Regions from separate parts of the Clostridium sp. FP1 genome, predicted to be linked through region 2. Evidence: a T-box and tRNA genes for the amino acid it is inferred to sense, from the RefSeq annotation. Region 2 holds a T-box; the other regions hold tRNA genes.

The links. A T-box is a leader RNA that pairs with one kind of tRNA and senses whether it is charged. The one in region 2 lies ahead of proS (proline--tRNA ligase), so its partner is inferred to be a tRNA-Pro.
Region 1: it has a tRNA-Pro gene. The T-box ahead of proS (proline--tRNA ligase) is inferred to sense a tRNA for this amino acid. The anticodon was not compared.
Region 3: it has a tRNA-Pro gene. The T-box ahead of proS (proline--tRNA ligase) is inferred to sense a tRNA for this amino acid. The anticodon was not compared.

Annotation. Positions count from the first base shown of each region.
Region 1 covers NZ_JAAMNJ020000001.1:253,067-256,357, reverse strand. The annotation lists gene G9F70_RS01165 (hypothetical protein) at 1-471, opposite strand, end outside; gene G9F70_RS01160 (TIM barrel protein) at 773-1,741, shown strand; tRNA gene G9F70_RS01155 (tRNA-Pro) at 1,777-1,852, opposite strand; gene G9F70_RS01150 (mannose-1-phosphate guanylyltransferase) at 1,981-3,048, opposite strand; gene G9F70_RS01145 (hypothetical protein) at 3,246-3,291, shown strand, end outside.
Region 2 covers NZ_JAAMNJ020000001.1:451,818-455,108, forward strand. The annotation lists gene proS (proline--tRNA ligase) at 34-1,470, opposite strand; T-box leader at 1,532-1,751, opposite strand; gene G9F70_RS02295 (sigma-54-dependent Fis family transcriptional regulator) at 2,034-3,291, shown strand, end outside.
Region 3 covers NZ_JAAMNJ020000001.1:4,932,755-4,936,045, reverse strand. The annotation lists gene G9F70_RS23485 (phosphatase PAP2 family protein) at 1-367, opposite strand, end outside; gene G9F70_RS23480 ([Fe-Fe] hydrogenase large subunit C-terminal domain-containing protein) at 458-1,804, opposite strand; tRNA gene G9F70_RS23475 (tRNA-Pro) at 1,972-2,047, opposite strand; gene G9F70_RS23470 (hypothetical protein) at 2,081-2,248, shown strand; gene G9F70_RS23465 (LysE/ArgO family amino acid transporter) at 2,322-2,942, shown strand; gene G9F70_RS23460 (hypothetical protein) at 3,023-3,291, opposite strand, start outside.

The DNA of each region.
Region 1 (3,291 bases), 200 kb from region 2:
AGCAGCTTTAATTTTATCTGATTGATTTTGTGTTATAGTCTTATCAGTTACAAGCTTTGCCAAATTTGTTTCTAAGTCTAATTTCATTTTAGCTTCTCTTTGAATTTGCTCACTTGATTTTAAAGCATCCGCCTTTGCCTGTGTCAATATTCCGTTACTAACTAGTTCTTTATAAAAACCAGGTTTTTCTCCTTTATTCACTTCTTTGTTATCTTTAGTTTTAGTTTTACTACTTTCATATGCTAAAATTTTATCACTTTCTGCCTGTGTAATTATGTTTGAACTAACACCTAGTTTAAGTGTAGCTTCTATTCCACCCTTTTGTTGTTTAAACTCATTTTTAAAAGGCGCCTTTCCATTATTACTTACTGGTTTAGTAGTTGTTGCAAAAGCTAAACTAACAGAGGATAAAAGCATGCCTCCTGTTATTAATCCTGTTACTATTTTTGTTTTTAAAGATATACTTTTCATATTAATCTCTCCTCATTTATAATTTATTTTGTTTCTATAGTTTATATCATATACACTTATCATGTCAGCGCGGTGTCAACATTATGTGTATTTCATGTATTTTGTGTAAATTGTTATAATGAGGAGATTATTCTTTATTTTATTAAATGTATACCTATTTACCATATTATCTGTGAAATTAAAAGTAACCATATATTTCTTATAAATTAATATTTTAAGAAATATATGATATACTATTTTCAAAGTCTCAATAGCGATGCAATCAGGATTTGAAATAAGCACAAAAATGGGGGAGTATTAATTGCTAAAACTTATAAATCTTTCAACCTACAAATGTGATATGGAAAGGTTTCATGACAACAGCTTGGAAATAACAAATTTATTAGAAAAACATACTATAGATGGCATAGAGCTTTTAAATTCTTTAATGTGGGATGAAAATATTATTCCGAGTAGTATAGTTCGCGGTGTACATCTAAAATACTATCCTACATGGCTTGATTTTTGGAACAATAACGAAAGTGAATTATTAAGGCAGTTTGGTAGCCATGATGAAATAAAAAATTATTTTGGTGGAACAACTAGACAATGCATAATAGATCAATACAGAAAAGAAATACAACAGGCTGATAAAATCGGTGCTGAGTATATAGTTTTTCATGTAGCTCATGTGCAAGTTGAACATGCATATACCTATGATTTCACATATACTGATGAAGAAATTATAGATGCAACCTCCGAATTAATAAATGAGGTTTTTAGAGGTTTAAATACAAATATAAAACTATTATTTGAAAATCTATGGCTACCTGGTTTAACATTCCTAAACAAAGATATACTATTAAGATTATTGGAAAAGGTTAATTACTCTAATAAAGGATTTATGCTAGACACTGCTCATTTAATGAATACTAATTTTGACCTTACTAATGAAAAAGAGGGAATACAGTACATTTTAGATACAGTAAACAATCTTGGTGAATTAAAGAAATTCATAAAAGGTATACATCTTAACTGTTCCGTGTCAGGTGAATATATAAAAGAGCAAATACAAGCAAATCGCAAATGTAAATTACCATTTAATAAAATGAAAGAAAATGTACTTTTTCATATAATGAAAATAGATATGCATAAGCCATTTAGTGATACAGATGTAAAAAGAATTATTGATTTCATTGATCCAGAATATGTTATATATGAATTTATAACAAGATCTTTGGAAGAGTTGGAGGAGTATATTACAATTCAGAATAAAGCATTACAAAAATAACATAAAAAAAGAGTTGTCATATGACAACTCTTTTTTGGTCGGGGTGACAGGGATTGAACCTGCGACCTCATGGTCCCAAACCACGCGCGCTCCCAGCTGCGCTACACCCCGCTAACATTTTTAATTATACTAAAGAAAATTATAAATGTCAACAGTATTTACAAATATTTCTGTAATAGTTATAATAATCGGAAAACTCCACCACATTATATGCGATGGAATTATTCCTTACTATTAGATTATATATATTTTTCCGTTCCTTCATGCTCCTTAAGTTCATTAACTAGGTGCTTTATTTCTTGATCCTTATTTTTATCCATTACCAATATAACATCTCCTGCATCTACAATTATAAGATCCTTTACACCAAACCCAATTATCAATCTATCTTTACCAAATACTGAGCAATTTTGGCTTTCCTCCATAAATGTATTACCCAAAACATTGTTGCCACGTAAATTGCTTAGAAATCTTGAAAGTGCTGCAAAGGTACCTATATCATCCCACACAAACTCACATTTTATAACAAAAGCCTTTCTGGTTTTCTGCATTATACCAAAATCTACTGATATTCCATCTATTTCATTATATTGCTGCTTTATTACTTCACTTTCTTCATCAGTATCTAAGGCTTGATATACCGTCATTAATCGTTTATACATTTTAGGCAGGTACTTCTCCATCTCTCGCAAAAACACATCTGCTCTCCATACAAACATACCGCTATTCCAAAGGAAATTTCCTTTCAAGAGCAAATCCTTTGCTACTTCCGTGTTAGGCTTTTCTAAAAAACGTTCTACTCTGAACGTAGGTATATCACCAGGTGTCCTATCTCCCATTTCGATATAACCATAACCAGTCTCTGGCCTTGTGGGCTGAACACCTATAGTGACTAGACCTCTTTTTTTGTTTGCAATTTCAACTGCTTGCAGCACAGTTTCTTTAAATTCCTTTTCGTTTTCTATATAATGATCAGATGGTAGCACTATCATGGTTGCTTCCTTATCCTGTTTTAGTAGTTTGGCAGCAGATAGACCTATACATGTAGCAGTCTCCTTATTACTAGGCTCAACAATTATATTTGATTTACGAATTTCTGGAATCTCATTGCAAATTTTGTCAAAATAATCTTCATTGGTAACTACGTAAATATTTTCATTACTAACTAAACATTTTATTCTATCCACAGTGCTTCTTAAAAAGCTCTTATTATTAATAATATTCAAAAACTGCTTTGGGTTTTGGGCACGAGATAGAGGATAAAGTCTTGTTCCTTTTCCACCTGCTAAAATTAGTACATATAGCAAAAAATACCACCCCAATTTATTACTCATTTCATTTTATGAAACCTTAGTCTATGTTGTGAGAACAATTTAGAATAAATAATATTATACAATTTTTTTCTGCATAATTTAATAGGTTTTTATCCACTATATATAGTGAAAATCAATTTTGTTTCATTTTGCGCTTTTTAAAAATATATTGTGAAAGGAAGAATTAGACTATGTCCCCTAAAGATACGCCTTACCCTTTTGATGGTATGCCTGATG
Region 2 (3,291 bases):
TTTAAAATTTAAGCTTAGAGCTGACGTCTAATTTTAGTAAGCTCTGCCCCAAGTTACGATAGCTTTAGCTGGTTTTCCACAACATAAGCAAACACCTTTTTTCTCTGGTTGATCCAGTGGCATGCATCTAGAAGATGCGCCAGCTACTTCTTTTACATTTTCTTCGCAAGCCAAATCTCCACACCATGGAGCATCAACAAATCCTAAAGTTTTATCTAGAAGATTTTTTAGCTCTTCTACTGTAGTTGTACTAAAAGTTCTTTTATTTTGTATATTTCTAGCTTTTTCAAGTAGTGAATTTTGAATATCCTTCAGAATCTCTGGTACTAATGCTTCTAGTTCAGGAATTGGAACAATGATTTTTTCTCTTGTATCACGTCTAACTAATACTACTTGATTTTTTTCTATATCTTTTGGCCCAACTTCTAGTCGTAGTGGGACACCTTTCATTTCGTATTGGCTAAATTTCCATCCAGCCATTTTGTCGCTGGTATCCATTTTTACTCTAGCTACTTTTGATAACATATTTTTAAGTTCTGTAGCTTTTTCAATTACGCCTTCTTTATGGAGTGCAACTGGAACTATTATAAGTTGAATTGGAGCTACTGCTGGTGGCAGAACCAAACCACTTTCATCACCATGAACCATGATTATAGCACCGATAAGTCTTGTAGACATTCCCCAAGAAGTTTGGTGAACGTAAGCAAGTTTACCCGTTTTATCTGTATATTGAATGTTAAATGCTCTGGCAAAACCATCTCCAAAGTTATGAGAAGTACCACATTGCAGCGCTTTTCCATCATGCATCAAACTTTCAATTGTGTAAGTGTCTTTTGCTCCTGCAAATTTTTCTTTTTCTGTTTTTTGGCCCTTTATAACTGGAATTGCAAGGGTTTCTTCACAAAAAGTTGCGTATATATTTAACATTTTAAGAGTTTCTGCTTTTGATTCTTCAGCAGTTGCATGAGCTGTATGACCTTCTTGCCATAAAAATTCTGAGCTTCTAAGAAAAGGTCTTGTGGTTTTTTCCCATCTTACTACAGAACACCATTGATTATATAATTTAGGAAGATCATTGTAAGATTGAATTATCTTTGCATAGTGATCGCAAAATAATGTTTCGGAAGTAGGCCTTACGCAAAGTCTCTCTGCTAATAATTCGTTACCACCATGTGTTACCCAAGCAACCTCTGGTGCGAAGCCTTTAACGTGATCTGCCTCTTTTTTCAGAAGACTTTCAGGAATGAACATTGGCATATATACATTTTCATGATCGGTATCTTTAAACATTTGATCTAAAATTTTCTGAATATTTTCCCAAATCGCATATCCATAAGGTCTAATTACCATACAACCTCTAACGCTTGCGTAATCAGCAAGCTCTGCTTTTTTAACAATATCTGTATACCATTGTGCAAAATCATCTTCCATAGAGGCAATAGATTCTACAAATTTTTTTTCTTTTTCCATAATTAATCTCCTCTCATTTAACAAAATATTTAAAAATGAATACAAAAAAAGCTCCATCCCCAAAAGGGACCGAGAATTATCGGTGGTACCACCCTAGTTGATATAAAAAATATCCACTCAGATTCTAGATAACGGTAGAAAGCCGCTGTAGCTTACTGCAAAAAAAACATTTCGTACAGAACTCCAAGGTGGGTTCAAAATGATCTTTTAAAAATCTTACACCAATGATTTTCTCGCTGTGAAAAGATTTCATTTTTACTAATCCTTTTCTTTGTATTGGGTATATTCACTTTTAATGATAGTTTATTTTATACTTTAGAATTAATCATAGAATAAAAATAATAATATGTCAAGACTATTTTTACCTCAAATTAGGAGTTTTAACATTTTGCATACAATTTAATGAAATATGCTTGAAGAGATGCATGTCTATTAAAGAATGGAGCAAAGTACTTAGAGTATAGAATCCTAATATTTTTTATATAATTCAATGGTTTGCTTTGTTATTTTAAATAAAGTTAGTATAATGAAATAAATAGGGAAATAATAAAGAAGGTGATAAATTGGTAATTGCAGAAATGTTTTACACTGTAAAGGAAATTATGAATAAAAAATTCATAAAAGTAAAGGCCGGTGAAAGCATCAAAGAGGCTTTAAATAAAATGATTGATGCAAACAAAGATGAAGTTTTAGTAGTAGATTCAGCAGGTATGCTCATTGGTGTTTTTACAAGAAAAGATATAGCTAAAATTAAAAAAAATAAGAACATATCCTTTCAGGAAGAAGTTATAAAATATACTAATAAAAATGTAGTCACCATAGACATGAATGCCTCTGCTAGAGTTGCAAGAAATTTAATGATAGAGAATGGAATAGGAAGGTTACCAGTAATAGAGAATAAAATAATTAAAGGAGTAATCACTAGCAATAATATAAGAGACACTTTTTATTTGAAAATTGATGAAATGTTTGATCTTCAAAATAATATTATTGATAACTTACACGAAGCAGTATGTATTTGTAGTGATAGTGGAATAGTAAACTACTGGAATAAAAGTTCTGAACAACTATATGGTGTAAGGGCTGAAAATATACTTGGACAATATATTGGATCTTTTTTTCCAAATGCATTGATTATGAAAACTTTAAAAGATGGAAAACGAAGAGATAATGAGGGGAATGAACCTGTTAAAGGTAAATTTGTTGTTCTAAGTACAGTACCCATATTCAATAATATAGGGAAATTAGTGGCAGTAGTATCTACAGACCGAGATGTTACGGAAGTGGTAACGTTATCAAAACAATTAGAAAAAGAAAAGAGGAAGGTTGAATTATTACAGATTGCATATAAGAAAGAAATTGCAGCAAACTATACTTTTTCTTCAATTGTAGGAAAAAACAAAAAAATAATCGAAGCTATTGCAATGTCACAAAAGGTAGCACAAAGTTCTGCTAGTATATTAATTACTGGGGAAAGTGGCACAGGAAAAGAGGTGTTTGCAAGATCGATTCATGAAGCCAGTGGTAGAGTGGGGAATTTTGTAGCGGTGAATTGTAGTGCGATTCCTGAGCACTTAATTGAAAGCGAAGTTTTTGGATATGTAGAAGGTGCTTTTACTGGTGCCATCCGAAAAGGAAAAATAGGAAAATTTGAATTTGCTAGTAACGGAACTTTGTTTTTAGATGAAATTGGGGATATGCCCATGGAAATGCAGGTAAAGCTTTTAAGGGTGCTTCAAGATGGTATAGTATATAGAGTAGGAAGTGAAAAGGGCGTTGTTACAGATACACGCATCATAGCTGCCACAAATAGGAATCTAA
Region 3 (3,291 bases), 4.5 Mb from region 2:
CTATTACAGCTAATGAAAATGCACCGGTAGTATGACCTGAGGGGAAAGAGTATTTATCTATACCTATTTTTTTTATATTTAAATTTGGAATATCTATAAATGGTCTTAATCTAGTAACACTTATCTTGAGAAGCTTGCCAATGCCAGTACTTATTGTTATAGAAACCATAGCACGAATAGCCATGACATGAAGCAGCGCGTTACTTAACAAAAAGGCGAAAGTGCAAAATATAAACATAAAAGTAAAAGAGCCTAAGTAAGTCATAGCTGGCATTACAATATCTAAGAACTTACACTTCCAAGAATTATTTATAATTCTAAGTATGTTAATATCTCTATGACTTATATATTCAAATAATGCTTTCATAAAAACCTCCAATCTGCACAGTGAATTATTTTTTTTGATTACTTAATATTGTATCATATTTTAGATCCGATTTACATTGTGAAATATTAACTAGAACTCCCTGTGAAATATTTTGGTCTTATCTTTATCTTTGAAATCCCCAGCACTATTAATTCCAATTCTATTTAGGATTTCGTTCATACAATCGCTATCAATGGCTACTTTAATCTTTGAATTTTGTGCAAATTTATCTACTCTAATTTTTCCGAAGCTTGCATCGATTAATGATTTAGGTCCTCCAACGCAACCTCCAACACAGCCCATTCCTTCTACAAAATTTGCATTGATTTCCCCGTTTTGAGCTTTAGTAAGCAATTCCTTACATTCTTTTACACCATTTCCTTGAATAGGATTAAATAAATCGTATTTTTCAGGAAATAATCTTTCTATAACTTCTCCAATAGCTATAGATACTCCTCCAGTCCTAGCATAAAGTCTACCGCCTCTAGACGCATATTCACTAGATACATCTGCCTTAAGTTTTTCAGGCTCAATATTTAATGTATCAAAAATATCCTTAAGTTCGGAGAAGGTAAGCACGTAATCTATGTCGCCTAAAAGGTCGGGGTCTTTAGCTTCACCTTTTTTTGCAATACAGGGTCCAATAAAGACTACTTTGCAGTTAGGGTTTAATTGTTTTAAAACTCTACCAGCAGCAATCATAGGAGAAATGGAGGGGGATACATGTCTCACTAAATTGTGGTATACCTTCTTTACCATTCCTACCCACATAGGACAACAGCAAGAGGTAAGCATTAGATCTTCTTTTACTTTAACATGTTCATCAAACTCAATAGCTTCCTTTAATGTAAGCATATCTGCGAAAAAAGCAACTTCAACCATATCTGTGAATCCGATTTTTTTTAAGGCGGTTCTAAGCTTATCTATATTAGCACTTTCTCCAAATTGGCCAGTAATGGCGGGGGCTACAGCGGCTATTACTGTAGAATTCCCTTTTAACAAATTCAAAAGGGGAATAAATTCTACCTTATCCATTAATGCACCAGTAGGACAGGCATCTACACAAAATCCACAGTCTATGCATTTATCATTATCAATATAGGTAGTATTACATTTATTATCTATTAATATGGCATCAAATGGGCAAGAAGCTTGACAAAGGGTTTTTCCAGACGTATCTGCACACTCCATGTCGCAATGTTTAACTTTATTTACAATCTTGTGATTTGATTCATAATATTGGATAGCTTTTTTTAAATCATTTATGTAATTATTTGAGAAGACTACATTAACTCCACAAAGTGAAGAAATTATAGAACTTAACTCGGTTTTATTAATATTGTCTTTTGATAGTAATTCCTGTAGCTTATTTTCAAAATTATCTTCATGATAGGACTTAATTAGGGTCTTAAAAATTTCATTATACATTTTATTCAAAATAATCACTCCTAAGTTGTTATTAGCTATGTAATAATGTTAGCATAATATTTAGAAAAAACAATAAAATAGTGAAGCATTGTTTAGCTTGTGAAAAAGGAGTGATTTTATACTTAAGCCATGAAAAATTTATAATAAAAAAAGAGTTGTCGTTAGACAACTCTTTTTGGTCGGGGTGACAGGGATTGAACCTGCGACCTCATGGTCCCAAACCACGCGCGCTCCCAGCTGCGCTACACCCCGATGACTTCTTTATTATATAATAGGAAGGGGTAAATGTCAACAGTATTTACAAGCATTTTTCCAAATGCAAGAAATATAGGGTTTATATATTGTATATCTCTTTCTCAAGTTGTTAATATTACAGCATGGAAGGTAGGATTTAACCACAATAAAATCAATAAAATATTTCAGTATATACATGATAATATGTATAAGTTATAATTTAAAATAAAAAAGCAATATTGTAGATGCGGGTATGGTAATTTTGTAGAGGTAATAGTTAGGGGGGGAAAGGATGTATAAATATCTAATGGAAGGATTGCTTGTAGGCTTTGCTTACGTAGCACCTATAGGTACACAAAACATATTTGTAATAAATACGGCTATACGTAAAAGTATACTAAAGACATATCAAGTTGCATTTATTACTATATTCTTTGATATATCGCTTGCAGTATCATGCTTTTTTGGGGTAGGAGCACTTATGGAAAGGTTCAACCTTTTAAAAATGCTTATTCTTTTATTAGGAAGTATAGCTGTAGTTTACATTGGAGCAGGGCTTGTGAGGCAAGTACCAGAAGTTAAATCTGAAGAGGCTGTGGATCTGAATAAATCCATTATAAAAATAATAGGGACATGTTTTGCAGTGACTTGGTTAAACCCTCAAGCAATAATTGACGGCTCATTATTACTGGGGGGAAGTAGAGCGGTGCTACCAGTAGATATGGGAAGCTACTTTATTATAGGGGTATGCTTAGCTTCATTAATTTGGTTTACTTTATTAGCTACAGTTGTTTCACTATTTAAAGCTAAGTTTAATATTAAGGTTATTAGGATAATAAATTTAATATGTGGAGTAGTTATAATTGTATATGGATTTAAATTAGCATATTCCTTTGTTAAATTGATTATCTAAAAGGATTTGTAAAATAAGAGAGCAGTTTCTCATATGATAGTAAAATAACATCATATGAGAAACTGCTCTCTTTAGTATAATTATTTTTTAGCAACCTTTTTTTTATCACCCACACCTCTTGTGGGTACAGTAGACATAACAAAACCTACCAGTATAGAAACTAAGGCAGGAGCAATTACGTTGATATATACAATATACCTTGTTTTGTACAAAACTAGTGCAGTAAGAGCAGTGATTGATGCGCTAGCTACAAAAATGATAATTACAAATTTTGCCAAAGAACTCATAAATTTTTCATATAATCTATGACGAGTTGGTCCGCTTATAACACTTCTAAATAGAAAATAAG